DNA from 2 places in the Halothiobacillus diazotrophicus genome. Region 2 is predicted to be linked to the other one. Evidence: predicted binding sites of a transcription regulator. Region 2 holds the regulator's gene; the other holds the start of a gene.
The links. The regulator sigma-54, encoded in region 2, starts transcription at its own class of promoters, with help from an activator protein. The targets are predictions, from matches to a motif close to TGGCANGNTNCNTGCTT.

Region 1: A9404_RS00205 (CmpA/NrtA family ABC transporter substrate-binding protein) is a predicted target of sigma-54. The motif match lies at 13,338-13,354, and genes of this name have one in related genera.

What each region holds. Positions count from the first base shown of each region.
Region 1 is NZ_CP016027.1:48,519-63,047, forward strand. Features, by position in the region: gene A9404_RS00160 (uroporphyrinogen-III synthase) at 1-468, opposite strand, end outside; gene cysG (siroheme synthase CysG) at 465-1,943, opposite strand; gene A9404_RS00170 (nitrate reductase) at 1,955-4,672, opposite strand; gene nirD (nitrite reductase small subunit NirD) at 4,669-5,010, opposite strand; gene nirB (nitrite reductase large subunit NirB) at 5,007-7,463, opposite strand; gene A9404_RS00185 (CmpA/NrtA family ABC transporter substrate-binding protein) at 7,460-8,830, opposite strand; gene A9404_RS00190 (bifunctional protein-serine/threonine kinase/phosphatase) at 9,130-10,869, opposite strand; gene A9404_RS00195 (MFS transporter) at 10,883-12,163, opposite strand; gene A9404_RS00200 (ANTAR domain-containing response regulator) at 12,444-13,022, opposite strand; gene A9404_RS00205 (CmpA/NrtA family ABC transporter substrate-binding protein) at 13,483-14,529, shown strand, end outside.
Region 2 is NZ_CP016027.1:237,484-252,012, forward strand. Features, by position in the region: gene A9404_RS01060 (hypothetical protein) at 1-839, opposite strand, end outside; gene A9404_RS01065 (protein-L-isoaspartate(D-aspartate) O-methyltransferase) at 870-2,876, opposite strand; gene A9404_RS01070 (c-type cytochrome) at 3,176-4,084, opposite strand; gene A9404_RS01075 (c-type cytochrome) at 4,102-4,776, opposite strand; gene A9404_RS01080 (HPr family phosphocarrier protein) at 5,021-5,290, opposite strand; gene A9404_RS01085 (PTS sugar transporter subunit IIA) at 5,348-5,740, opposite strand; gene rapZ (RNase adapter RapZ) at 5,740-6,633, opposite strand; gene A9404_RS01095 (hypothetical protein) at 6,722-7,600, opposite strand; gene A9404_RS01100 (PTS sugar transporter subunit IIA) at 7,640-8,122, opposite strand; gene hpf (ribosome hibernation-promoting factor, HPF/YfiA family) at 8,289-8,579, opposite strand; gene A9404_RS01110 (RNA polymerase factor sigma-54) at 8,598-10,106, opposite strand; gene lptB (LPS export ABC transporter ATP-binding protein) at 10,314-11,048, opposite strand; gene lptA (lipopolysaccharide transport periplasmic protein LptA) at 11,063-11,674, opposite strand; gene lptC (LPS export ABC transporter periplasmic protein LptC) at 11,671-12,342, opposite strand; gene A9404_RS01130 (KdsC family phosphatase) at 12,357-12,884, opposite strand; gene A9404_RS01135 (KpsF/GutQ family sugar-phosphate isomerase) at 12,896-13,867, opposite strand; gene A9404_RS01145 (formylglycine-generating enzyme family protein) at 14,204-14,529, shown strand, end outside.

The sequences.
Region 1 (14,529 bases), 190 kb from region 2:
GGGTTCGGTCCCGTACAGCACGACCCCGACTTCCGGGGCCAGGTCATCCATCTGCCGCAAGGTGGCGATGATACCCTCACTCGTCGGAATTTCCGCCTGGATGGCCGGCGTGATGTTCCATTGCTTGAGCGTCCGCCCCGGTTTGGGGCCGCGGGCAATCAGGCGGGTGTGGGCCAGGCGGTCGAGGAAGGCCTCGGCCAATCCGAAGCGTTCCGCCGCCGCGTGCAGACGTTTCACGCCTTCGCCGGTCAGCAGGATCAGGTCGCCGATGGCCGGGTCCGTGAGGAAACGGTCGAGCCAGAGGCGGATGGGCGCTTGGTCCGGGGCGTCGTGGATGCTCACGAGGGGGCAGCGCAGAACCTCGGCGCCCCGACGCTCGAACAGGCCGGCCAGTACGTCGAGCTGGCGGGTCTCGGGCAGGGCGATCCGCCGGCCCGTGTAGTTTTGCGGCAGCTCGGGGGTACTCATGCGGCACTCCGGATTTTCTGATGGAGTTCGGCCGCCACCGGTTGTGGCGTGAACAGCGGTTCCGCGTCCGGCGATCCCTGGAACCAGGCCAGCTGCTCATGCAGGTTGACGACGTCGCCGACGATGAGCAGGGAGGGCGACTCCGCGCCGACGATGAGATCAGGCAGCGTGGCGAGCGTACCCGTGTAGACCTGCTGGCGGGGCGTGGTGCCGTGCTCGACCAGCCCGGCCGCGCGCGACGCCGGCATGCCGTGGGCGATCAGCTGGGCACAGATTTCCGCCGAGGCGCTGAGACCCATGTAGAAGACGAGGGTGTCCTTGCAGCTGGCGAGATTGCCCCAGTCGAGATCGAGCTTGCCGTTGCGGGTGTGGCCGGTGATGAACCGCACCGATTGGGCATAATCGCGATGGGTCAGGGGAATGCCGGCATAGGCGGCGCAGCCCGTGGCGGCGGTGATGCCCGGTACGACCTCGAAGGGCAGGTTGGCTGAGGCCAGCGCCTCGATTTCCTCGCCGCCCCGACCGAATACGAAGGGATCGCCACCCTTGAGGCGGGCGACGATTTTGCCTTCGCGCGCGAGATCCACCAGTCGCTGAGAGATTTCTTCCTGCGGGACGCTGTGGGCATCGCGGCATTTGCCCACGTACATCCGTTCGGCATCGCGCCGAGCCAGATCGACCACGGCCGGGGAGACCAGGCGGTCGTAGACGACGACGTCCGCCTGCTGCAGGCGTTGCAGGGCGCGGAAGGTCAGCAAGTCGGGGTCGCCGGGACCGGCGCCGATCAGATAGACGCGACCGGCGTTCAGGGCATCCTGTTCCGTGGCGGAAACCAGATTGTTATGGAACAGGGTATCGGCTTCGTCGGTACGCCCCTGGGCGATCAGTTCCGGAAGGCGTGTTTCCAGCTGCGCTTCCCAGAAGCGACGGCGCTGACCGATTTCCGGCAGGCGATTCTGGACGGCGGTGCGCTTCATGCCGAAGAACGCGGCGATGCGGCCGATGGCATCGGGAATGAGCGATTCGATACGCGACCGGACCCAGCGGGCCAGCACCGGACTGGTACCGCTGGATGACACGGCGATCGTCATCGGCTCGCGATCGATGACGGCCGGCACGATGAAGCTGCAGTTGGCCGGATCGTCGACCACGTTCACCGGCAGATTGCGGGCTCGTGCCGCGTCGGCGACCGCCGCGTTGACCGCAGCATCGTCCGTCGCCGAGACGACCAGTTCGCAGCCGTCGAGATGCGCCGGTGCGAACCGGGCCTGAAGGTGCGTTACCGCCGCAGGGCTGCCGCTATCAAGGGCCGAACGGATCTCCGCATGGAGTTCGGCGGTCGCCTCCGGCGCAATGATGCGGACCTGCGCCCCCGCGCTCCGCAGCCAGGCCAGCTTTCGGGCGGCTACTTCACCGCCGCCCACGAGGGCGCAGCGCTTGTTCAGGACGTCCAGAAAAATGGGTAGGTAGCGCATGGTGATCTCCTTTACGCCGGTTCCTTGGAACCTGCGGTCGTACCTGCCGTCTGCAGCAGGAGTTTGAGTTCCGGGATGCAGGATCCGCAGTTGGTGCCGGCCTGGGTGCACTCGCCCAGCGTCTTGACGTCGGTGATGCCTTCGTCGGCAATCGCCTTGAGCAGGCTGTTGCGGCCAATGCTGAAGCAGGCGCAGATGATCGGGCCGCGATCGTCCTGGACGCCGGCCGGCTTGCCGGCCATGAGGTCGGCAAGCATGGCGGGACTGAGCTCGTCCTCCGCGAACAGGCCGGCGAGCCAATCCGTGTCCACGGCACGGCTGTCCGGGGTGACGTGCAGTACCCAGTCCAGTCGACCCTGACGGATCTGGGCGATGCGGAATCGGCCGGAGCCCGGATCGGCGAATTCGATCCATTGCGGTGTCGCGTCGCCCTCTGTCTGCGGTGTGCTCAGTTGCTGCTTGGCCCAGTCGAGCCAATCATCGGGGGAGTCGACTCCAGCCAGTTCGATGCGGTGATGGTTCGCGCCGGGAATGGTGACGGCGTAATCCCCCGGCCAGTCCGTCGGGGTCCGGTCGGCGAATTCCGGTGCCAGAAGGGCAAAACCGAACCACCGGGCCGGATAGGGCTCGGCCCAGACGGCCATGGTCTTGAATTCCGGTTGCCCGGAAACCGGGTCCACAACGCCGTTGACGAGGGCATTCACGAGACCGTGCCGTGCGTAGGCGTGGTTCCAGTGCAGGGGCATGAACAGGGAGCCGGGGCGCTGGTTGTCGTCGAGCAGGACGCGGGCATAAGCGATGCCGTGCGCGTTGCCGAGCCGGGCGATCTGGTGGCCGCGCAGCTTGAAGCGGGCCGCATCGCTCGGATGCACGCTCACGGTCGGCTCGCTGAAATGGGTCATCAGTCGCGGCACGATGCCGGTACGGGTCATGCCGTGCCACTGGTCGCGCAGGCGGCCGGTATTCAGGCGCAGCGGATGTGCCGGGTTCAGGGGCGAGGCCGGACCCTTGGCGTGAATCGGGATCATCCGTGCCCGGCCGTTGGGCGTGAAGAAGCGCCCATCGCTGAAGGGCTCGACGGCCGGACGGTCGGCGGGCTGCGGCCAGCGCGACGGCTCGAGGGCGTCATAGGCTGCCTTGTCGAGCTGGGCGAAGGCGGAGATGTCCAGATCCCGGCTTCCGGCGTTCTCGAAGCCGGTCATGGCCGCGTATTCACGGAAAATCGCCGCGGAATCCGGATAATCGAAGGCCTGGGCAAAGCCGAGCCGGCGCCCCAGCTCGCAGATCATCTGCCAGTCGTGCCGTGCCTGGGTCGGCGGTGCGATGAAGGGCAGTTGGCGGGTGATGCGCCGTTCGGAGTTGGTGACCGTGCCGTCCCGTTCCCCCCAGGTCGTCGCCGGAAGCAATATGTCGGCGAATGCGGCCGTGTCGGTGTTTTCGACGCACTCGGACAGCACGACCAGCGGGCAGGCAGCGAGGGCGGCACGCACCTGATTCGCATTGGGCAGGCTGAAGGCCGGGTTGGTGGCGACGATCCAGATGGCCTTGATATGGCCGTCCTGCAGACCCTTGAACATGTCGACGGCCTTCAGGCCGGGCGCGCGGGCCACGCGGTCGCTCTGCCAGAAGCGCGCCACGCGGTCGATGTCCGCCGGCGTGAAGCCCTGGTGGGCGGCCAGCTGGTTGGCGAGCCCGCCCACTTCGCGGCCGCCCATGGCGTTGGGCTGGCCGGTGATGGAAAAGGGACCCATGGCGGGCTTTCCGATCCGCCCCGTTGCGAGATGACAGTTGATCAGGGCATTGCCCTTGTCCGTACCGCTGGCGGACTGGTTCAGGCCCTGGGACCAGAGTGTGACGGTCCGTTCGGTCTTCGCGAACAGATCGAAGAACCGTTCCAGGTCCGCCTGGGGCAGGCCGCAGCGCTGGGCGACGGTTTCGATGTCCGGCGCATCGTGCCGGGCCGCAGCGAGCGTTTCGTCGAAACCGTCCACATGGTGGTGGACGAAGTCCATGTCCAGCTTGCCCGCCTGTGCCAGGGCGACGAGCAGACCGTTGAACAGCAGGGCATCGGTGCCCGGCGCCAGCGGCAGGTGCAGGTCGGCGATGTCGCAGGTGGCGGTACGACGGGGATCGATGACGACGAAGGTCATCTCCGGGCGACGTTCCTTGGCCGCAACCAGGCGCTGGAAGACGACCGGGTGTGCCCAGGCGGTATTCGAACCGGTCAGGACGACGAGGTCGGCCTGTTCCAGATCGTCATAGGACACGGGAACGGTGTCGGCACCGAACGCCCGGTTGTGGGCCGCCACGGCCGAGGACATGCACAGGCGGGAATTGGTGTCGATGTTGGCGGTGCCGATGAAGCCCTTCATCAGCTTGTTCGCCACGTAATAGTCTTCAGTCAGGATCTGGCCGGAGACGTACATGGCCACCGAGTTCGGTCCATATTCCTCGATGGTGCGCCGGAAACCCTCCGCGATGCGATCCATCGCCGTGTTCCAGTCGGTTTCCTGCAATGCACCGTCGGGCTGGCGGATCTTGGGCGCCGTCAGCCGATGGGGCAGATCGAGGGTTTCGGCGAGCGCCGAACCCTTCGAGCACAGCCGACCGTAGTTGGCCGGGTGTTCCTTGTCGCCCGCGACCGACCATTGCCCGCTGGCGTCATCCTGTCGGGCGATGACCCCGCAGCCGACGCCGCAATACGGACAGGTGGTGCGGAATTCGTTCATGCCGCGGAACCGCCGAGTTCGATGGAGACGATACCGTCCACGATCCGGGTCTGGAAGGTATGCGTGCAACCGTGGTCGGGTGCCACCGCCTCGCCGCTGTCGAGTTCGATGACCCAACCGTGCAGCGGGCAGGTCACGCTCTCGCCATGAACGATGCCCTGCGAGAGCGGCCCCTGCTTGTGCGGGCATTGGTCGCGAACCGCGAACACGGTGTCCTTGGCGGTGCGGAAGATGGCGATCGGCAGGCCGTTATGCTGCACGACGCGCGATCCCAGGCGCGGGATATCGGCCAGCGGGCCGACCGTGTACCAGTGGTTTGTTTCCGGGTTCTGACTCATGACAACTCCAATACGGGGGCAAATTCGTGGCGGGCGACGCCGTCGGCGCGCTCTTTCCAGGGATCGGTCTGGCTGAATTTCTGGCTGTGCATGAAGCGGGCCGCCAGTTCGGCACGGCCGACCGGATCCTCGATCAGGCGGCGCTGGACGTAAGGCAGGCCGACGCGCTCGATCCAGGGGGCCGTGCGGTCCAGATAGTGCGCTTCCTCGCGGTACAGCTGGATGAAGGCCGTGGTGTACTCGATCACTTCCTCTTCGGTTGCCACCTTGCAGAGGAAGTCCGTGACGCGCACCTTGATGCCGGCGTTGCCGCCGACGTGGAGTTCATAGCCCGAATCCACGCAGACGACGCCCAGATCCTTGACCGTGGCTTCCGCGCAGTTGCGCGGGCAGCCGGAGACGGCGATCTTGAACTTGTGCGGCATCCAGGAGCCCCAGGTGATCTGCTCCAGCTTGATGCCGAGGCCGGTCGAGTCCTGGGTGCCGAAGCGGCACCATTCCTTGCCCACGCAGGTCTTCACCGTGCGCAGGGCCTTGCCGTAACCATGACCGGAGACGAAACCGGCGGCGCTCAGGTCGCGCCAGACGTCCGGCAACTGGTCCTTCTTCACGCCCAGCAGATCGATGCGCTGACCGCCGGTGATCTTCACGGTCGGGATCTCATACTTGTCCGCGACGTCGGCAATGGCGCGCAGTTCGTTGGGCTTGGTCACGCCGCCCCAGATCCGCGGAATCACCGAGTAGGTGCCGTCCTTCTGGATATTGGCGTGTACGCGTTCGTTGATGAAGCGGGATTGCGGGTCGTCCTGATAGGTTTCCGGCCAGGCGCAGAGCAGATAGAAGTTCAAGGCGGGGCGGCACTTGGCGCAACCGTCGGGCGTCTTCCACTTCATCTCGGCAAAGATGGCCGGGATGGTGGTGAGTTCGTGTCGATAGATGGCCGTGCGCACCTCGTCGTGGGTGGCATCGGTGCAGCCGCACATCGGCTTGACGGAGGGGGCGGCCGAGTAGTCGCCGCCCAGGGTCGAAGCCAGCAGGTCTTCCACGAGGCCGGTACAGGAGCCGCAGGAAGCCGCCGCCTTGGTGTGCGCGCGAACCTCGTCCAGCGTGAAGAGCTTGTGTTCCTTGATGGCCTTGGTGATGTCGCCCTTGCACACGCCGTTACAGCCGCAGATTTCCGCATCGTCGGGCAGGTTGGCGATGCGTGCCTTGGCGCCGTGACCGGAGTCGCCGACGTGGGCCTGACCGAAGAGCAGCTGCTCGCGCTGGGCCGTGACATCGGTGCCGTCGCGCATCAGCTGGAAATACCAGGCGCCGTCCATGGTGTCGCCGATCATCACCGCGCCTTCGATGCGGTTTTCCTTGAGGATGAGTTTCTTGTAGACGCCGCGGGCCGCATCGGCCAGCACGATTTCCTCATGCTCCGGACCGGCATGGATCTCGCCGGCGGAAAATACGTCGATGCCGGTGACCTTCAGCTTGGTGGAGGTCATGGAACCGGTGTACTTGCCAATCCCGTAGCGCGCCAGGTGGTTGGCGCAGACCTTGGCCTGTTCGAACAGCGGCGCAACGAGGCCGTAGCATTGCTTGCGGTGCTGTACGCACTCGCCCACGGAGTAGATCTTCGGGTCGTAGGTGAGCATGGTGTCGTCGACCACGATGCCCTGCTCGCAATGAATGCGGCTGGCGAGGGCGACGTCGATGTTCGGGCGGATACCGGCGGCCATGACCACGAGATCGGCGGGCAGGGTCGTGCCGTCGGCCAATTCGACGCTGCTCACGCGATCCGTGCCATGCAGGGTTTTGGTGTTGGCGTTCAGGCGGATCTTGATGCCGCGATCGGTCAGGGACTGTTCCAGCAGGCGGCCGGCAGCCGGGTCGAGCTGGCGATCCATGAGATTGCCGTTGCGGTGCAGGACGGTCACGTTCATACCGTGCGTGACGAGGCCGGCAGCGGCTTCGAGCCCCAGCAGACCGCCACCGATGACGATGGCATGGCCGCCCGGCTTGCAGGCCGCCAGCATGGTGTCGACGTCGGCGATGCTGCGGAAACCGACGACGCCGGGCAGCTCGGCGCCGGGAATGGGCGGAATGAAGGCGCGCGAGCCGGTGGCGATGATGGCGCGGTCATAGGGGAATTTCTGCCCGTCCGCCGTGATGATCTCGCAACGCAGGCGGTCGATCCGTTCGACACGGATACCCTTGTGCAGGGTGATGCCGTTCTTCGCATACCAGTCGTCGTCATTGAGCATGATGTCGGGAATGGTCTGCTCCCCGGCCAGTACCGGCGAGAGCATGATGCGGTTGTAGTTGGCCCAGGGTTCGTCGCCGATGACGGTGATGTCGTACATGTCCGGCGCGAGCTTCAGCAGCTCCTCCAGCGTACGGACGCCCGCCATGCCGTTGCCGATGAGGACGAGGCGCGGTTTGGTCTCAGGGGTTTGTGCGGTCATGGCAGATACTCCAGTTCGGTCATGTTCGAATCGATGGTGCTGTTCAGCAGTGTCAGGTGTTCCAGCGTGGGAATCAGGTGGTTGATGCCCGTCGCGGGGGAATTGGTCCGGTCGCCTTCGACGAAGGACGACAGATAGCCGGTGATGTCGAAGGGGTTGAACGTGCTCTGATCGAAGAATACGTCCGGTCCCTGGATCAGCGGCCCCGGCGTGGCCGGCGAAAGGGTCCAGTGATGCTGGTGCAGTCCTTCGGGGAGATAGTCGATGGTCGGTGTCCCCATATCGAGGGTCTGCGCGGCATGGCGGAACAGGGCCGGACGGTAGCTGCGCTCCGCGATGACGCGCAGATCGATGGCCCGGTTGATATGCCCCCAACGCAGCATCTGTGCCAGGTAGAACACGGCGTGGGAGCGCCAGGGGAATTGGGCGTTGTCCCGGGAGAAACGCAGCCACGGAATGCCGTTGGCATTCTCGTCCCCGGATAGGCCAGGCAGGAGCAGGTTCATCGGTTGGCCGATCCAGCGAGGGTCCGCCAGCCAGATGGCTGCGGTTCGGCGGTTTTCCTCCGAGGCATCGAGCCACATGCCCGCTTCCATGAGTGCCGTGATCAGGGCCAGATGCTGATCGGGATTGCATTCGGCCCACTGTTCGCTGACGGCCAGCATCTTTTCGGACTTGTTGGCCCAGAGCATCGGCCCTGTGGCAATCAGGACGCCCGGCGGCTGGTCACCCTCAACGACGGGCTGGCAGGCAATGGTGCCCCAAGGCTCGCCGACGCAGAAGCCATCGATGACGCCGTCGCGCAGGCGTTGCGGCATCAATTGCGGGGGGTAGTAGACGACTTCGACGTCCTTGATCGGATCGATGCCGCCCGCTGCCAACCAGCTGCAGAGTTCGTAGTAATGCGTGGAGTAGGGGTGGACGGCCGCGAAGCGAAGTTTCCGGCGCCGATTCGTTTGTTCGCTCGGGTCGCGCAGCAGTTCGCCAAGCCGGTGGGCGGATTCCAGCGGGGCTGGACTTTCGGAGGAAGCATCGAGCTGTTTCGCAAGCGGTCGAGCCATTACGATGGCGTTGCCACCCAGCCCGAGGCTGAGCGAACTGCACAAGGGCTCCGAAAGTCTGTCGAGTCGGAGGTTTGCCGCCAGCAGCATGGGGGCGAGCAGATGGGCACCGTCCAGCAGGCCGAGTGCCAGCTTGTCGCGGACGTTCGCCCAGGATGGCTCCCGACTGATCTCCACATTCAGACCATGCCGCGCGAACAGATCGAGATGTTCGGCAACGGCCAGCGGGGCGCAGTCGGTGAGACCGACGAATCCCAGCCGAATCGGCTGGCCCGTTCCAGAATCAGTCGCTGTGTTGTTGGACATTTCCCGGTGAAACCCCATCTTGGATTACAAAACGAAAAAGCGCCTTTGTGGCCGTCGGACCTGAGTCCGAGTGCTCACAAAGACGCCATTGTCTTTACATTACTCATTGGTGCCGCCGTCAAGGCCGCCATTGGCCTACGCTGACACTTTACCAGGTATAAGCATTTTCTGTGCCATTTTCGAACTTAAGCGAATTCATGCGGTTATCTTCAGCGTCAACTCGTTTTTGCACCAATAGCGTGCAAACGAGTTTGGCGGCGTATGAAGATGGGGCGTTGATGACGCGACTACGCGAGAGATCACGCGTGTGTTAACCCCCACAGCGAAAGCATCAGGCAGATGAACAGAAATAGGGAGACTAATTGCCAGAATCGGACAGGATTCCGCTGTAATAGGGGTCTGGCTGGGGGAAGCCCTTGAGCTTGACCACTTAGGCCCTGTTCGAGTTCGAAGGCGAATTCCATGCTGTCTTGCGGTCGCTCGGCAGGATCCGTGCTCAGCGCCTTGTCGAGCAGATGATCCAGCCATAGCGGGAGATCTGGTCGTAAGGTGCATAGGGACTTACGCTTGGCAAATCGCGGATGGCTGAAGGGTTCAATCTCGCCGTACGGGTAACTTCGGGTGAAAAGGTAGAATAGGGTGACGGCGAGGGCGTACACGTCCGTTGCCGTGTTTCCGCGCTCGCCATCGAACTGCTCGGGAGCCATGAAGCTGGGGGTTCCAGGTATGGCGTTCACAAGTGCGGGATCGTTGCGATCTTCCCAGCCAGGAAGTCGCGCGACACCGAGGTCGAGCAGCTTGAGTTCTCGATTTTCGAGTAGCAGGACGTTTTCGGGTTTGATGTCGCGATGGATGATCCGCTGGCGGTGGAGCGCATACAGTGCCTTGGCCAATTGAACGCCGATTCGCCCTCCCGTCGTCAGGCCGATGGGGTGCTGTTGCTCGATGAATGCACTCAATGTCTGGCCCGTGTAGTAGGGCATGACGGAATAGAGACAACTTTGCCGAGCCCTTGGGAGGGTGATGATTTCGGCGATCCAGGGGCTATGCACCCTACTGCCGATCAGTGCTTCTCGGACGAAAGCGGCACGATATTCTCGGTCGCTGGCAACGCGGGGTTGCGGAAACTTGAGGACGACCGGACGGGGTTGCTTCTCCGCGGCATCCGTCTCCTGGGCAAGCATTAACCGACTATAGCGGCCATTGGAGATCGTGCGAATCAGCTGAAACCCATCGATGATTTCCCCTGCTGCGGGTGGCTCCTTGATGGGGAGAAGACCAAAAGTCGTTTCGAGGTGATGGCGGTCCGTTGCCGGCAGACCGCGAATATGCACAACGAGCGCGGTGACGTTGTCCTGACTGCCCTGCCGTAGTGCCTCTGCCACGATTCGCTCACTAAGTACCTGAGGTTCCGTGCCGCTTGCCAACAGGTCGCGAAGCGTTTCGGTGCTCAAGGCGCCATGGACACCGTCGCTACAGAGCAGAAGGCGGTCGTTGACCTGAAGTTCGCGGGTTTGGTGGTCGACGCGAATCTGCTCCTCGAGTCCGACGGCCCGATAGAGTACATGCTGAAGATCCGGTTGTTTGAGGGTATGGTCCTCGGTCAGAATTTCACAGTGCCCCGCCTGAAGGAGATAGGCTCGGGAATCCCCAATATGGACGACATGGAGATTCCGGCCGCGCAGAATCAATGCCGTAAATGTCGTAGCCATGCCTGAAAGATTCGGATCCTGTCGTCCCTGCGCATGGATCCAGCTGTTGATTGCCCCGAGGGAGCGAGCCGCCAGCGCCTCGATGCCAAGTGTATCGGCAAGCGCATAAAAGCCTTCTAGAAAATTTCCGACGGTGAGCTCGGCGGCGATACGACCGCCTGCGTGACCACCCACGCCGTCCGCCACGCAGAAGGTGGCCCCGCGAAGGCTGAGCGCCGGTTCGTTCGGTATGACTGCACCAACGAAATCCTGATTCTCTCCCCGTCGACCGGGATCGGTCGCGAAACCGAAGTCGACTTGCAGCCCAGGCGTTTCGATGTCGGTCATCTTCGAGGGTGCGTCATACTCGAGCGCCGGAGGTGGCGCCCCAGGTCGTGCGCCAGCGGTGGCGGACACGCACCAGGCCGATAATGCCGATCACGGGCAGGGCGGCAAATACCAGGAAACCGAGCATGAAGCTGTGGGTGTTGCCGTAGGAGATGCCAAGCGCCTTCGCGAGCAGAAAGCCCCCGATGCCGCCTGCCGCACCGATCAGCCCGGTCATCACGCCGATTTCGCCACGGAAGCGGAGTGGGACGAGTTGGAACACGGAACCGTTACCCATACCAAGGCCGATGGCGCCGATGAAGAACACCAGGGTCGAGATCCAGGCGATCGCCGGCATGGTGGACAGGCTCCATCCGGCGACCTTCGCGTTCGTGAGGTCGGCGGCAGGCGGCATGGCCGCGCTTGGCATGAAGGCGACCGTGAGATAGCTGAGTGCGACGATGCCGAACAGAATCGTCAGGGCGCGAATTCCGCCCATGCGATCGGCCACGTAACCCCCGACCGGACGGAATAGGGAGCCTGCCGCCACTACGATGGCCACCATCAGGCCGGCGGTGATGCCGGACACGTGGTGCCAGATGGTGAAGTACAGAGGCAGCGCGTTACCGAGGCCGACAAAACCGCCAAAGGTGATCGAATAGAAGAACATGAACCACCAGCTGTCCGGGTCGCGCAGGAGCAGACCGTAGTTTTTCAACGTCACGGGTTTGCGCGCCTCGGGGGCGTCTTTGGCCATCAGGCTGTAGGCGATAAAGATGATGACCAAGGGGATCAGCAGGAATCCGAACACCTGTTGCCAGCCGTAGACCTCCGCCAGCCATGGCACGATCATCGAATCCAGGACGACGCCCAGGTTGCCTGCCCCGGCGATGCCGAGCACGATGCCCTGGAATTTCGGCGGATACCAGCGGCTCGCCTGGGGCAGCGCCACGGCGAAACTGGCGCCCGCCAGACCGAGGAATACGCCCAGGATTTCCACGGCGAGTTTGGAGTGCAGGCCGAACAGGAACACATAGGCCATGGCGGCCATGACCAGGATCTGGGCAAACTGTCCCGCCCGCTTTGGCCCGATTTGATCGGCCAACATCCCGAGAGGAATGCGCAGCAGGGCACCGAAGAGGATGGGGATGGCCACCAGGGTGAATTTCTCGCTGAGCGGGATGTTCAGATCCTGGGTGATGTACAGGGAGAGCGGGCCGAGGACCACCCAGACCATGAAGGAGACGTCGAAGTAGAGAAAGGCCGCGAGTAACGTGGGCCAGTGGCCGGCCTGCTTGAATTCCTTGAGATTCATGGGGCTCCCTGCGGGATCGGGCCCGCGCAATGCTGTCGGTGGATGGGTTCTTTGACTTAGGTAAAGACAAAAGGTGCCCGGCTGCGCGAGAGAACTCGGCGGCTCTGGACACCTTTGTCGACTTTTCGGCTGAACCCACATTGGTTCAACGGCGGGCATTAGAGCATTTTTTTTCCTGGGGCGTAAGCCCCGGTGATCGCATCGTCCGGGGCGGCCAAGGACGGTGTGTTCGCGTCGTGTCTCGCGGCTATGGATCAGCGACGGCCTGGCTTCATGCGGCTCAGCGCAGCAGTTCCTCGGCAGTAATCAGCATGCGGGCGATCTCGATAAGTCGGGCGTTCCGGTCCATGGCCATCTTGCGAAGGGCGGCGTAGGCGGCTGGTTCGTCCATATTTTTGGCCCGCATGAGGATGCCTTTCGCACGTTCGATGTCCTTGCGTTCCGCGAGTTGGTTGCGGGTGGTTTCCAGCTCGGATTTCAGCGCCTGGTGCTCCTTGAAGCGGGCGATGGCGACATCCATGATCGGGCGGAGCCGACGGGGGTCGAGCCCATCGACGACATAGGCGCTGACCCCGCTGGCGATCGCTTCGTTGATGGTCTGACTGTCGCTTTGTTCCGCGAACATGACGATCGGACGGGGGATTTCGTTCGTGATCAGCCGCATGGCTTCGAGCGTGTCCCGGTCGGGAAGCGCCATGTCGATCAGGATGACGTCCGGCTTGTTTTGATGGACGGCCGTCAGGATGTCGTCATTGGCCCCGAGCAGTGCCACGACCTTGTGGCCGAGGTCGAGCATGGCCTGCTCCAGGACGGCGGTACGATCCGGGTTCTGGTCGATGATGATGACTTTCAGTGCCATGTTGGACGTATTTCGGTTTCCTTTGCAACGGCGCCAATGCAAAGCACTGCAACCACTGGATCGGTGAGGTGGGCTGGCAGGGTTCTATCGCGCAGAACGTGAAGCATGCCAGCGCCCGCAATTTTTCAATGTCGTTTGCCATAAAGCAAGCATAAGCCAAGCCAGATCGGTCGAGACGGTTTTATCCCGATTTTCCTGCTCCCTCCAAGAATATCGCGCCAATCGAGTGCAGGCCGTGTCTGATTCTGGTGCGTGGGCAGGGGGGGGTCTCGTGTGAATATTGGTAACCATATGTATTTTATATGGAAAAATAATTGGCACCCGTCTTGCATAGTTGTTTGTCGTTGATGGGCCAACGGTGGTCTGTCTGCTAATCGAAGGGTGATGAGCAATGGCGCTCACGCGGGATAGTCCTGCGTGGGCGTTTTTTTTTGCAAATTTTGATGAGGTACAGAAGATCATGACGGATTCAAAGGCTTTTAACGCACAGCGACGCAACTTCCTGAAAATGACGGCGACCGCCGCAGCAGTCGGCACCGCCCTCGGCAGCGGTCTGGCAGCGATGCCCGTGTGGGCGGATGAAAAGCTCGGCTATCCCGAGAAGCCGCAACTGACCTTCGGCTTCATCAAACTCACCGACATGGCGCCGTTGGCCATTGCCTACGAAAAGGGCTTCTTCGAGGACGAAGGACTCTACGTTTCCCTGCAGGCTCAGGCGAACTGGAAAGTACTGCTCGACGGCGTTGTGAGCGGCACGCTCGACGGCGCACACATGCTGGCGGGGCAACCGCTGGCGGCGACGATCGGCTACGGTACCAAGGCCCACATCATCACGCCGTACTCCATGGATCTGAATGGCAACGGCATCACGGTTTCCAACCAGGTGTGGGCCGATATGCTGCCCAATCTGCCCAAGCAGCCGGATGGCAAGCCGGTGCACCCGATTTCGGCGAAATACCTCAAGCCGGTGGTCGACGAGTACAAGAAGGAAGGCAAGCCGTTCAAGATGGGCATGGTGTTCCCGGTATCCACGCATAACTACTATCTGCGCTACTGGCTTGCCGCGGGCGGTCTGAATCCGGGCTTCTACAATCCCCTCAAGGGCGATACATCCGGTCAGCTTAATGCCGACGTGCTGCTGTCCGTCACGCCGCCGCCGCAGATGCCGGCGACGCTGCAGGCGGGCACCATCGACGGCTACTGTGTGGGCGAGCCGTGGAACGAGCAGGCGATCGTCAAGGGCATCGGCGTGCCGGTGATCACCGACTACGAAATCTGGCAGAACAATCCGGAGAAGGTCTTCGGCATGACGGCGGATTTCGTCAAGAAATATCCGAACACGGCCGTTCGGGTGGTCAAGGCATTGATCCGTGCCGGTTACTGGCTGGATGCGAACAACAACGCCAATCGGGAAGAGGCGGTGAAGATCCTGTCCAAGCCGCAGTACGTGGGTGCCGATCCATCCGTGATCGCCAAGTCCATGACCGGTACCTTCGAATACGAGAAG
Region 2 (14,529 bases):
ACGTGGGTGATGGCTTCGCGATCGTAGTGATCACCGGAACGGTAGGTGTCGAAGTAGGCATGGAGCCGTTCGACCCGTTCGGGCATGGCCCCGACGGCTTGCAATCCGATCGAGATGCCATAGTTGGTGAAGGCGAACCTGAGGTGATCCAGGCCGGGTTCCCGACAGAAATAACCGGATTCGACCCACAGGTGATCCAGCATCACGAGGCATCGCGCCTGCTGGCTTTGTGCCCACGCTTCATCGGGATGAAAATGACTCATCCAGAGCATCATGCCGACCCCCAGATCCTGGGTGATCATGAGGTTGGGTTCCATCTGGTCGATCAGTGACCGCATCTCCCCGATTTCCCGCGCGAGCTGCCGTTCATCCAGCATGCGATACGAGACGTATCCATCGAAGGCGTCCAGCGCGCCATAGCCACAGCCCGGGTAGGATTGGGCGAGATCCTCCGTCATCTTCCAGAGTACACCCTGGCCCGGCTGGACGAAGGCTTCATGAATTGCGTGCGCGCGGTCGATACCGGTCTGTCGATAATCGGGTATGTAACGGGCAAGCGTTGCCAGGGCATACAGCCACATCGCGATGTAGTGGAAATATTGGCCGTCGCGGTCGGGCGCTTCGCCGATGCGCCATCCTCTTGGTCGCCCCAGTACGCGGTCGACCTGTTCGACGACCCATTCCGCCTCGTCCAGAAAGCGGGTTTTCCCGGTCAGCGCGTGGAGGGAAACGAGCAGGACGACGCCCAGCGCGTCGGTCCAGAGATAGCGCAGGCCATTGGGCCAGATTCGTTCCCGCTTCATCCAGTGCAGCCGGTCTTCGACGAATGGTAGATTCATGTCTTGGGTCCTCCGTTTCGGGATGCTCCGTCAGATTCCGAAGGGATACGTATCCGGTAGACTCTTGAGCATTTCGGTCGCGAGTGGCTTGATCGCCGTCGTCCGGTCGAACCAGATGAATTCATCGAACTGTTGTGGCAGTTTGGCCGTGAAGTAATGGCTCTGCCGTTCGCTTTCCGGGCGATAGATGACACCGATGGCGCGCTGGAGGCGTGCCTGGTTGAGCCCCTGGATCAGGCCGGGATCCCGAGCCGTTCGCAGGGGCAGCAGGAAACGGTCGATCCCGGAATCGTGGCAAAGCCATTCATAGCTATTTTCCAGAGCAGGGCGGACCGTCATGATTTCCATCGGTGAATCCCAGTTCTCCGCAGCAGCCACCGTGCCCGTATCGGTTCCGAGCCCGATGGCATAGGCATTTTCTCCGAACTGCCGACGGCAGAGATGACCGATGTTGAATTCGCCCCGTTGGGACATCTCCGTGGCGGCCGAGTCGCCGACATGGGAATTGTGCGCCCAGATGACCGCCTTGCTCTCTGGTCCGTGATGGGCGAGGAGTGCTACCAGCGTGTCGAACATGTGGCTGTCGCGCAGATTCCAGGAACTGCGTGAGCCGTAGTACATGGTGCGGTAATACCGTTCGGCATTGGTGACCAGTCGGGCGTTTTGTACGGCATCCAAAAACCGTTCGCCATCATGCTCGGCGTAGGCCTGTCGTTTTGTCAGCAGCTCTTTGAGCATGGTGACGACTTCCTGTTCGCAATCCTGGTATTGGCGCGTCAGTGCGGCGTGTCCGTAAGCGGCCGGATCCGACTGCCAGGGCGTGAGGCATCCGTAGCGTTGGCGCGCGACTTCGGCAGTGGCGGGATCAACGGATTGCAGGTAATCCAGGATCGAGCGGATCGAGTTGTAGAGGCTGTACAGATCCAGACCATGGAAGGCGATCCGTTCGTTGCTCGACCGGTCGGCGTTATAGGCGCGTAACCAGTCAACGAAATGCCGGACTTCCTCGTTTCGCCACATCCAGGTCGGGAAGCGCGCGAACGCCGTCCACTCGGACGGCGGGTATTCGGCATGGCGCACGTAATGATCGATGCGGGCGGCGTCCGGCCAGTCGCCCTCGATGGCGACGAAACTGAAACCCTTGCTCTCGATCAGTTCCCGCGTGATGCGGGCGCGTAGGCGGTAGAACTCCGAGGTGCCGTGCGAGGACTCGCCCAGCAGCACGATCCGCGCGTCTCCGATTCGTTTCATCAAGGGAGCAAGATCGACGTATTCGATATCGGTGAAGGATTCGCAACGATCGGCGATGAGGGCGGCGAGCTTGATCTCGGCCACGGGAGGGGGCGCAGGCTGGCGCCGTTCGGTTGCCTCGAAGCGCTCTTGTTTCCAGCCTTCCTCGCCCAGCAGAGGGACGAAACGAACATCGGCCAGGTCCTCCGTCTTGAACTCGTGCTCGCCGATGCGCGTGACCCGAATCAGTTCTTGCGAAAGTTGATCGAAACCGACCGGGATGATCAGTCGGCCGCCGATCTTGAGTTGGTTCTTCAGCGATTCGGGAACCATGGGGCCGCCGGCGGCAACGATGATCGCGTCATAGGGGGCGTGTTCCGGCCAGCCGCGCGTGCCATCGCCCTGCAGGACATGAATATTGTTGAATCCATGGGCCTGGAATACGGCCTTGGCGTCTTCGGCCAGTTGGACGATCCGCTCGACGCTGTACACCCGGGCGGCAATGCATGATAGAACGGCTGCTGCGTAGCCCGATCCGGTGCCGATGTCGAGGACGGTTTCCCCGCCCTTGAGATCGAGGGCATCGATCATCATCGCCACGATATATGGCTGGGAGATGGTCTGGTTGCCGGCGATCGGCAGCGGTGCATCCTCATAGGCGAATTCATGCAGCGCCGCCGGGAGGAACAGTTCACGGGGAACCGTTCGCATCGCTTCGAGCACGCGGCGTGATTTGACGCCCCGCGCTTCGATTTGGTGTTTCACCATCCAGTCCCGTTGTTGTGATTGGTCGATTATCGCGTGCATGTTCGTCCCCTGTTTGCGCTGGCGTTGCATGGCTCGAATCCAGTCCACGGCAGCACGAGCAGTTATTCGATCATGCGCGCGGGGGCATCGGCGATCCGTGGCCAGCAACGGAATCGCCGTATGACCGCTCTGGATGCTACGCTCAAGCGGCTGTTTGTAAAGGGGTTGATCGTGTAACGAAACCGATACAGACGGTGTGGCAGCGGCTGGCCCCGGATGGCCCCAGATGTCCGGTGAGCGATGGGGGTGGAAGGTCGTGCCGACCGTGCCGGGTGTTCCGGTGGTCGGCGGGGCCAGTCTTATTTCGGTACGGTACCGGCGGGCGGCGTATTCGCCGGATTGCCCAGCTGCTTGCCGTCGATGGTTTGACCGTAATAGTCGTACTTCGTATTCGGGTGGAATTTGGCCCGGGTTTCTTCCACGGAGCCGGTGAAACGCGGATCCTGGGGCCTCGGACGACTGTTGATGTAGGCAGCCACGTCCCAGGCCTGTTGCTCGGTCAGGGTCTTGGGCATGCCGAATGGCATGTTGGCATGGATGAAGCTCGCGGCAGTACTGACAGAGTGCATGCCGGCGCCCCAGTTGTAGGAGTTCTTGCCCCAGAGCGGCGGGAAGACGACCTGACCATTCACCGTGCGTCCCTGTCCGTCACTACCGTGGCAAAGTGCGCAACTGGCCTCATAGACCTTCTGTCCGCGCGTCAGATCGGGAGACTCGGCGGGGGCTGCCAATTTGGGAAATCCACGACCCGCCATCTTCTCGTCGCCCACGGGCGCACCCTTGGCAAGGAAATAGCTATAGCTTTCCAGGGCGAGCAACACGTCGCTGTTCAAGGGGGGCGCCTTGCCGTTCATGGAGTACATGAAGCAGCCCTGCAGCCGTTCCTGATAGCTGTTTACCTTCTTGTTCTTGCTGCGATAGGCGGGGTAGGCCGGGTAGGCGGCCCAGAGCGGTGCGCTGTCCGCCAGACGACCGGCATCGAGGTGGCAGTTGGCACAGCTCAGACTGTTGCCGACGTATTTCGGTGCGTATTTCGGGGTATGGTTGAAGATCTTCTGACCGAGTTTGATCATGTCGCCGAAGGGGCCTTCGGGGATGGCGCTGTCCGGCGGGGGGACGAAGTGGGCCACAGCGGTATCCGGAGCCGCCTGCACCGACTGCCCGGCCAGGAGCAATACGAGGGACGCGATGAGTCGATATGTGATCATGGGAACCAGCTCCTGAATTATTGGACGGAGATTTTTGCCAGATAGCCGGCAACCGCCGTGATTTCCGCAGGGGTGAGTCGCTTGGCGACGGCGGCCATCAGTCCGCCGGCACCCGGGGCGCGGTGATCCTGTTGCCAGGCCTTCAGCTGTTCCTCCGTATAGGTGGCGGATTGACCGACCAGCGCCGGGAAACTTGGTTTGACGCCAACCCCCATGGGGCCGTGGCAGGCAAAACAGGCCGGAATGCCGCGTGACCAATCACCTTGGGTTAGCAGGTTCTGCGCCAGCTTGTCCTGATCGGAGCTTGCGGCGGGGAGTGCCGATACCTTCGGTGCAGGCAGACTGGCGTAGTAGGCCGCGACCGCCTTCATCTGCGCCGGCGTCAGCTGCTTGGCGAAGGGGGACATGATGGGATTGCTGCGTGTACCGTCCGCATAGTCCGTGAGTTGTTCGCTCAGGTAGGCGGCACCCATGCCGGCCAGACGGGGAAAGTTGGCGAGCGGATTCCCTTGGCCCTGGGTGCCGTGACAGGTGGCACAGGCCGGAACGCTCCCGATGCCATGGGCGGCGATCTGTGCGCCGGTCAGGTCTGCAGCCTGAACGTTCAATGCGGCCGACAGGCCGGCACCGAGCCCCAGAAGCACGCCGATCATTCGCGCCCGCGGGGTGCGGGCAGTCTTGGGTGATGTCACGTTCCAATCCTCCTCGAGGTTGTTAGACGAGGGGTGCGCGCCGAAGCACGGGCCCTCCGGTCGGGCATTAGCATGCATCGCCGCAAATTCGCGAACCGCCGGCCATTGCCGACAGGGGCGCCCGCAACACGCGGATGGACATGCGTGGTTTGAATGTAGTTGATGTTTTTTACTCTCGCGCTCATGGGCATCCGTGATTTTTTTTGGGCGAGTGAAAACGGGATTTATGGTCAGAGGTGCGCCATCATTCAGGTTCGCCGAACCGGTTCTCGATCAGTTCGCGTAGCGCCGTCATTGCTTCGTTTTCATCGGCACCTTCCGTGGCGATCCGAATCTCGGTGCCCCGGGCGGCGGCCAGCATCATGAGTCCCATGATGGATTTGCCGTTCACGACCTTGCCGTGACAGATCACGCTGATCTTGCAGCTGAACTGCGAGGCCGTCGTGGAGAATTTGGCGGCCGCGCGGGCATGGAGCCCCAGTCGGTTGATGATTTCGATATTTTGCTCGGGCATGCGCTATTCCCTTTCGGTCGTCCTGAGACGATGGATTCCCGCGGTGACGGACAGGGATTAAATCCCATCCCCTTCGATGATGCCTTCACGACCGCCCGTCGCGACCCGCTCGGTCATCTGGGGGAGGTTCAGCTGCGGGTAGTTCATGGCGCGGACCACCATGGGCAGATTGACCCCGGAGATGACCCGGACACGGTTCTTGTCTTTTAGTCGATGGGCGATGTTGGAGGGTGTGGAGCCGTACATGTCGGTGAGGACCAGTACGCCGTCCCCTTCGTCCAGATCCGCAATACGACGACGCGCGCGGTTGAGCAGGTCGATGGGGTCGTCATCCTGATGGACGGAGAGCTCGCCGGCGGGCATGGGAATCTTTTCCAGCATGTCGGTGGCGGTTTCGAGTAACTGCTCGCCAATTTTGTTATGACAAATCAATAGGATGCCAACAGTCATTATCGCTCCGTTTCTAAATCACGATGTCGGATGAGGATATTGGGAAAGGCGGTCTTCAGATCCGTATAGAGATGCTCGACCATGTAGACCGACCGATGCTTGCCGCCGGTGCAACCGACGGAACAGGTGACGTAACTTCGATCGGTCTGCGTGATGGCGGCAAGCGTGTCGCCCAGAAATCGTGCGAGATTCGCGCGCGTTTCGTGGGTGATGGGGTGCTGCTCGAGGTATTCGATGACCTGGGTCGTCTTGCCGCCATGGGGCCTGAGATCCGGTAGCCAGTGCGGGTTGGGCAGGTGGCGGATATCGAACAGGAAGTCGCTGTCCAGCGGAATGCCGTTCTTGAAGCCGAAGGATTGCAGCAGGATCAGCGGACCGCGCCGGGCGCCTTCGAGGATCCGGTTGCGGATATCCTCACGGAACTGGTGGATGCTCGTATGGCTCGTGTCGATGATCAGGTCGGCCTGATGGCGCATCGGGGCCAGCAGTTCGGCCTCCCGCTGAATGGCTTCGAGCAGATGTTCGACCTTCGGGGAAAGCGGGTGGCGTCGTCGCGTCTCGCTGAATCGGGCAACGAGGCGCGCTTCGCTGGCTTCTAGGAAGAGACTCTGTATCTTCAGGTTTTCATAGGTTTTCCGAAGACTCTGGATTCGTGCCGGCAGGGCATTCAGTGCGGCTTCAGGCGAGCGTGCATCGATACTGATGGCGATCCCGCGCGCATTGATCTCGCCCTGCCTGAAGAGCAACAGGAGATTGTCCAGCAGTTCGGGGGGCAAGTTGTCGATGCAGTAGAAACCTGCATCCTCCAGGGCTGCCAGGGCAATAGATTTCCCGGAGCCCGATTGTCCGGTGACAATCAGTACGGTTTCGGGGATGGCGAGCATGTGTTGCATTGGCGCTAGTGTATCTGTATCCGGACCCGGTGCCGACTATTACGTCGACATTGTGCCGGATAGCGGGATCTGACCACCAGCGCGCCGCTCATTTTTCCGGGTAGGGGTGCCACTGGGCGGCATACGGCTGGCCCAGCAGGCGCTCACCGGTCGTCGATCGTTCCAGATTATGTTGACGGACCACGGTTTCGACGAAGACGGCGATGTTTCGACCCGGAGCCACGGGTAATCGGAACAATGGGAGCTCTTCACCGCAAATGCTCACCTTGCTCCGTTCGCCATGAAGCCGGGACTCGGCGCGCATCGACCGATGGTCCGCCGCATACAACTCGATGATCAGGCGGAGGTTTTTTCGCTTTTTCAGGGCGTTGTCGCCAAACAGGGCGCGGACATCGATGATCCCGAGGCCGCGGACTTCCAGATGGTCGCGGATGGTTTCCGGGCAGCTTCCCTCGATGCCCTGATTGCCGCGCACGAAGCACGGCGCGTCGTCCGCGATCAGACGGTGGCCGCGGGAAAGCAGTTCCAGGGCCAATTCGCTCTTGCCGATACCCGATTCCCCCGTGATCAGTACACCTGATCCGGCAACCTCCATGAAGACGCCATGCTGCCAATGTTGCGTGGCGCTCTGCCGATGGGTCCTGAGCCATTCGGAGATTTCGTCCACGGTCATCGTGCAGTGGAGGATGTTGGCGGCCGTACGGGCTTGCGTGGCAACCCAGGTCGGAACCTCCTCGGGGGTGATGTCGCAGAGAATCCAGATTTCGGCATAGGTCGGAACCGGATCATTACGCTCGCTCAGGGCGCGCCGTAACGGTGCGTCGATCAGGGCGATCGGTTTCGGATCGAGGGGGTTCAGGCGATCGAAGGCGGACTCTGGGTCGAAGAGACGGCGATAGACCGGGTCCCGGGTATCCGTCGGGTGTTTGGCGTCCAGAGGCTGAATGACGGGGACGGCGCGGTGCATCGGGTGGCTCAATGCGGATATCGCGACAGGAACCGACGCTTATTCGGCATCGGCGGCTGGCGGATCGTGCAGCCATTCGATGAGCAGGTTGCGCACGCGCTCGGGGCTTTGCGCCTGCATGATGGCGTCACGGTCATCCGGGCTGGACAGGTGCTCTGCCAGGGAGCCCAATACCATCAGGTGTGCTTCGGGGCATTCTTCCGGGACGATGAACCCGATAATCAGATTGACCGGCTCGTTGTCCGACGCACCGAAATCGATCCCTTCGGTCAGGCGGATCAGCGCGCCGCGCGGACGCAGCGTTTCGCTATCCCGGCCATGGGGAATCGCGATGCCATGGCCGATTGCGGTACAACCCAGCCGTTCGCGTTCGATCAGGATTTCGTAGATGTGGGTCGCGCTTTGGCCGCCCAGTTGGTCATCGGCCAGCAGGCCGGCGAGAACTTCGAGAACCCGTTTGCGGCTTTGATAGACCTCATCGATCAGAATGTGCTGCAAGGGGAACAGTTCAGCGATGTTCATGAAGCACCTGTTCGCAGGTTGGAATGCTGTGGGTGAGCGGGACGGGACCGGTAAAAATCGAGCAAGAGGATACTCCAAAAAGTCAGTCGGGGCACGCAAGTGAATGCGATACCCCGATTAATTGGCTCATGGTTGTGCGTTTATCGAGCGTAAGATCGTGTCTCGATCAGCGGTGCTCGGTCATTTTTTCCTTGTGCTTGACGATCTGGCGGTCCAGCTTGTCGACCATGGCGTCCACGGAGGCGTACATGTCCTCGGAGGATGCGTCGGCGTGGACATCGTTGCCGCTCATGTGCAGTGTGGCTTCTGCTTTCTGGATCTTCTTTTCCACCGTCAGAATGACATGAACGTTGATCACCTTGTCGAAATGTCGCTTGAGCCGCTCGAACTTGTTTTCCACATGGTCCCTGAGCGCATCGGTGATGTCGACATGATGTCCGGTGATTTCAATTTGCATGGTGAGCTCCTTTAGGCCTTAGATCAGGCGCTTTCGGTCGGTGGACGAGGCGATGCCCATCGCCTCGCGGTACTTGGCAATCGTGCGCCGAGCGACATCGATGCCTTGTTCGGTAAGCAGGTCGGCGATCTTGGCGTCCGACAAGGGCTTGCGGGGGTTTTCCTCATTCACCAGCTTCTTGATCATGGCGCGAATGGCCGTGGCCGAACATTCGCCGCCGTCGCTGGTGCCGACATGACTGGAGAAGAAGTACTTGAATTCGAAGGTGCCGCGCGGGGTCAGCATGAACTTCTGGGTGGTGACCCGACTGACCGTCGACTCGTGGAGGGAGAGTTCGTCGGCGATTTCCCGGAGGACGAGGGGCTTCATCGCCACTTCGCCCTGTTCGAGAAATTCTGTCTGATGGGCGACGATGGCCCGGGCCACGTTGAGCAGGGTTTCATTCCGGCTGCGCAGACTCTTGATGAACCAGCGCGCTTCCTGCAGATGGCTGCGGATGTAGCTGGCGTCCTCACCGCGCGAGCTGCGGTTGATCATGCGGGCATAGGTCTGGTTGACCCGAAGTTTCGGCGCGATTTCCGGGTTCAGGTCCACATGCCAGGCATTGTTCCGGAAACTGACCAGCACGTCCGGAATCAGGTAATCCGCTGCGACGGAACCGACACTGGATCCCGGTCGGGGATCGAGGCCCTGCAGAATCATCAGGGCGCCTTCAAGCGCGGTCTGATCCACGCCGAGGGCCCGTTGTGCCTGTTGGTACTCGCGCTGGGCAATGGTTTCGATGAGGTTCTGTTCGCAGATCCGCATGGCGACGTCGCGATAGGGCAGATCTTTCGGTTTGTGCTGCAGCTGCAGGCAGAGGCATTCGTTGAGATCTCGGGCGCCTACGCCAATCGGGTCGAGAGACTGGATGAGATGTAGGACGGTCGTGATGTCCTCGATCTGGAGGTTCGGCCAATCTTCGATCAGCATGGCGTGAATTTCTTCCAGGCTGTCCGCGAGGTACCCCATGTTGTCGATCGACTCGATCAGGGCGGCGGCGATGGCCGTATCGCGCTGCGTCAGATGGGTCAGGTGGATCTGACTCAGCAGATGATCCCGGAGGCTTTCGACGCCGCTGGAGGTCGTCGCGTAGGGATCGAATTCGTCGTGATTGTTTTCCGGCGCGCTGAATGAGGTGCTGCCGTCGGATTCGTAGTAGTCCTCCCACTGCGAATCCACGGTGAACGGATCCTCCGGCGTGGTTTCGTCCGTGCCCGAGAGCAGGGCTTCGCCGGCAAGCGCATTGGGGTCTTCCTGATAGTCCGAATCGACCGTCTCGCTGCCCTCGGCCAGTTCGGACGAGGGACCCTCGCCTTCAGAGAAGTCGTCAGTGTCGGCAATTTCCAGCAGCGGGTTGGTTTCGACTGCCTGCTGAATCTCCAGTGCGAGTTCCAGTGTGGAGAGCTGCAGCAATCGAATCGACTGCTGCAATTGCGGCGTCATCGAGAGGCTTTGCCCCAGGCGAAGTTCCAGGCCGGCTTTCATGACTGGGCGAGCCCGGCGTGATCTTGGGGCAAATGAATCTTGTCTGATGTTCCGTCGGCATCAGAGGTGGCTGGGTAGGGGATTGTCGATCGCAGGATTATGAACATGTGAGTTAGTTTAACTGAAAAACACGGTCCGCCAATATGGGATTGCATCTGCGCCAACGCATCGAATTGTCCCCGAGTGAATCGCCGCGAGCGGGCGTGATCAGAGGGTGAAATGCTGTCCGAGATACACCGCACGGACTTGCTCGTTGGCGAGAATCGCCTGGGGCGTGCCTTCGGCCAGGATCTGCCCATCGGAAACGATATAGGCACGCTCGCAGACGCCGAGGGTCTCGCGGACGTTGTGATCCGTGATCAAAACGGCGATGCCGCGCTCGCTCAGATGCGTGACGATCCGCTGGATGTCGATGACGGATATCGGGTCGACGCCAGCGAACGGTTCGTCCAGCAGAATGACGCTGGGGTTAGCGGCCAGTGCCCGAGCAATTTCAACCCGCCGACGTTCGCCCCCGGAAAGGGCCTGCCCGAGATTGCGACGGATGGAGCGGATATGCAGTTCGCCCAGCAGGCTTTCCAGTGTCGTCTGTCGTTGAACTGGGCTGAGATCGCGCCTCAGCTCTAGCACGCCCATGATGTTCTGCTCGACGGTGAGCTTGCGGAACACCGATGCCTCCTGCGGGAGGTAGCCGAGTCCCAGGTGGGCTCTTTCGTCCACCGGCAGCAGGGTGATGTCCTGCCCGTTCAACCAGATCTGCCCCTGATCGGCGGCAACGAGGCCGACGATCATGTAGAAACTGGTCGTCTTGCCGGCGCCGTTCGGCCCGAGAAGGCCGACGACTTCCCCCGCCTGCACTTCCAGCGAGACGCCTTGGACGACGGCACGCGCGCCGTAGTGCTTGACGAGGGACTCCACGAACAATACGGGTGGCTGCTTCATGTTCTGGTCTTGCATTACGGTTTGACGGATTGCGTCGAGGTATTTCCGGATGGTGTGTCATCCGTGGATGACGGGTTTTCCTTCTTGTTCCGCGGCTGGATGGTGACATGCACGCGGCCACCGTTATCGGGGCCTCCGGCCTGAACGACTTCATCCTTCATGTTGTAGGTGATGCGCTGGGCGGCGAGACGATCGCCCTGACGGTTCAGTTGGGCATTTCCGGTCAGGACGATTTTCTGTTCGGTCGCCAGGTAGGTGGCGTGGGTGGCGGAACCCTTCACCAGCTGGTTTTTTTCATCCAGTTCCTGAAAGGTGGCGGGCTTCCCGTCCAGTTCGGCGCGAACCAGTTGACCGTTCTTGACGTACAGCGTGGCCTTGTCGCCGGTGGCATGCAGGCTACCCTGATCGATGACGACCTGACCGGTATAGACGCTGGTGCCATTCTTGTAGTCGGTGATTTTTTCGTTGGCCGACACCTCGATCGGCTTGCTCCGGTCGGCCTTGGCGGCAAACGCGTTCGGGCTTGCCAGTGCCAGGGCTGCCAGCGTCAGGGCGATCAGCGACGTCCCCGTTCGTGATGTCGGGTACTCCTGCAGTGCGGGCGTGTGGAATGGGTTCTGTATCATGGCTGCGCTCCGAGGGCGGTCTGGTCCTGGGAAGAAGGGGAATCGTCTGGTTGACGTGTCGCGGGGGTTGGTGTCTGTACTGTTGCGGCGGGACGATAGCTGTCCTGAACTTGGGACTGTTCGAGTCGCTGTTCCCGGTAGTTCAGACGGAAGCTTGTGGCGTCGCTGGACCAGACCGGGTTGCCCTGGTCATCGAGTTCCGCGAACCGGCTCTTGTCGTCACTGCGTGCGGTGTCCGTTCTGGGCGAGATGTCGAGCGTCTCGCTGCGGAAACGGAGTGGACCCTGCCGATTGTACGCGGCGCGTTGCCCGATTACCCCGCCGCTCAAGCGGATGTCGGTCAGCGCCTCGTCGGCCGTGCCGATCGGTGCGGCGAGTCGCCATGGCGGCCCGGCGTGCTGGCGGTCCGAGACGATGAGTTCGGGGGCTGACATCGCATACCCACGATCGCCCGTATCGTGCTGTACGGTTTTGCCATGGAGCGTCCACTGGAGCTGGCCGGATGCCCCGAACTGTCTGGCGACAAATCCGGTGAAACGCTGGTCGGTTTCTGCTGCATGTCCTGTTTGCGGGCCCGCATGTTCCAGATTGTTGCGCCAAAGCAGGAACCCGAGCACCACGAACAGCAGTGTCGCGAGCGTGATCTGACTGATGACGTTCTGGGGCACGGTTGACGTCGTTCCTACTGATGATCGGCGATGACGGTCGACCAGGCGTCGCGGGCATCGATAAGTAGATCGATGAACTCGCGGACGGCACCCTGTCCACCGCCCAGGGTCGTCACCCAGTCCACCCGGGCGCGGATGGCGGCGGGCGCATCGGCCACGGTTGCGGAAACACCGGCGCGGTTGAGCATGGGGAGATCAATCACGTCGTCGCCCATCACGGCAATGGCCTGGAGCTCGACGTCCAGGGTTCGAGCCAGCTCCTCCAGGGCCGGCCCCTTGTCCTTGATGCCGATCATGCAGTGCCGGATGCCGAGATTCTCGGCCCGATGGCGCAGCGCGGGGGACGCCCGGCCGGAAATGATCGACACCTCGATGCCGATCTTTTGTGCAAGTTTGATGCCGTGACCATCCCGGGAATGAAACACCTTGTGTTCCTCCCCCTGCTCCGTGAAATGGAGGCGTCCATCCGTCAGGACACCGTCCACGTCGAGCACCAGTGCCCGGATCTGTTTCAGGCGGGTCAACAAATCGGTTTGACTCATGTACGTATCCCTCAGGCAACGCCAGCGCGAAGCAGGTCGTGCATGTTCAATGCGCCGATGACGGTCCGGTTGTCGTCGAGCACGAGCAATCCATTGATCTTGTCGCGCTCCATGATGGCCATGGCTTCGGCCGCCAGGATGTCTTCGCTGCAGGTTCTGGGGTTGCGGGTCATCACTTTTTCGATTGGCAGATTGAGATCGAATTCGGTCTGGTCCAGGATGCGGCGCAAATCCCCGTCGGTGAACAAACCCAGCAATTTCTCGTCGTCATCGATGACGGCGGCCATCCCCAGTCCGCCGGAGGAGATGGTGATCAGGGTCTGCTTGATCGTCTGGTTGTACTGGACCTTGGGAATGCGTTCCCCGGTATGCATCACGTCGCGCACCCGCAGCAGCAGGCGACGGCCCAGTGCCCCACCAGGGTGCGACAGGGCGAAATCCTCGGGCTGGAAGGCACGCGCGTCGAGCAGCGCGACGGCCAGAGCGTCGCCCATCACGAGGGCGGCGGTTGTGCTGGCGGTCGGTGCCAGATTCAGCGGGCAGGCTTCCCGGGCTACGGATGTATTTAGATGTGCATCAGCAGCCTGTGCCAGAGTCGATTGCGGTTTGCCGGTCATCGCGATCAGGGGGCTCCCCAGGCGCTTGATCACCGGAAGGATGGCCAGTACTTCGGCGGTTTCTCCCGAGTTGGACAGGGCGAGCACGACATCCTTGCGGGTGATCATCCCGAGGTCGCCATGACTGGCCTCGCCGGGGTGGACAAAGAAGGCCGGTGTGCCGGTGCTGGCCAGCGTGGCGGCGATCTTGCCCCCGATGTGGCCTGATTTTCCCATGCCCGTCACGATCACCCGACCTTCGCAGCGGAGCATCAGTTCGCAGGCGTTGACGAAGGCCTCGTCGATTCGCTCGCTCAGGGCCAGACAGGCTTGGGTTTCGATATCAATGACTTGCTTAGCCATTGCCAGAAGGTTATTGGGATTCATAGATATTCGATATGATGATGCACACAAAAAAGGCAAGGCAGTATAGCAGCCGACGCCGTCCCGCCCTCAATCCGGTTGATTTCTATAGGCGGCATGGGCGGCGCAGCGGGCGATGCCCCCGGAATTTGCGAGGCAGGATTGTGCGGCAAGGCGTTACAAATTTGCACAGCAGGCGGGACAAATAAATGTTAGTCTCGCTATTATTTCGCATGCGAACAACCTGGTGTTTTATCGGGTCGTGGCCAGGGTTGCGATGCGGAGTCACAGACTTGCCGATGTGGTGTACAAGGGCGTTGTGTCGATTAGGGGGGAGGGGTTTCGGTGGGAGCAGTGTCCGTGAAACGGGAATCGGAATTTCTGGCTGATGCGACGGTTCGTCAACAGGCGGCCGCCCAGGCATTGGGCTGCGCGCCTCATTTTGCCGATACGTTGCGTGATGGCAGCCCCGCTCCGACGGTTGCCGTGATTCCTCCGGGGTCGTTCTGGATGGGCGCCCGGCAGGGTGAGTACCAGGTCCAGCCGGTTGAGATGCCGCGACACGAGGTGCACTTTCCCCGAGCATTCGCCTTGACGACGGGCGCCATTCGCCGTCGCGAGTACAACCAGTTCCTGATGGCGACGGGGCATCGTCGGCCGCGCGCCTACTCATGGCATGATCTGGA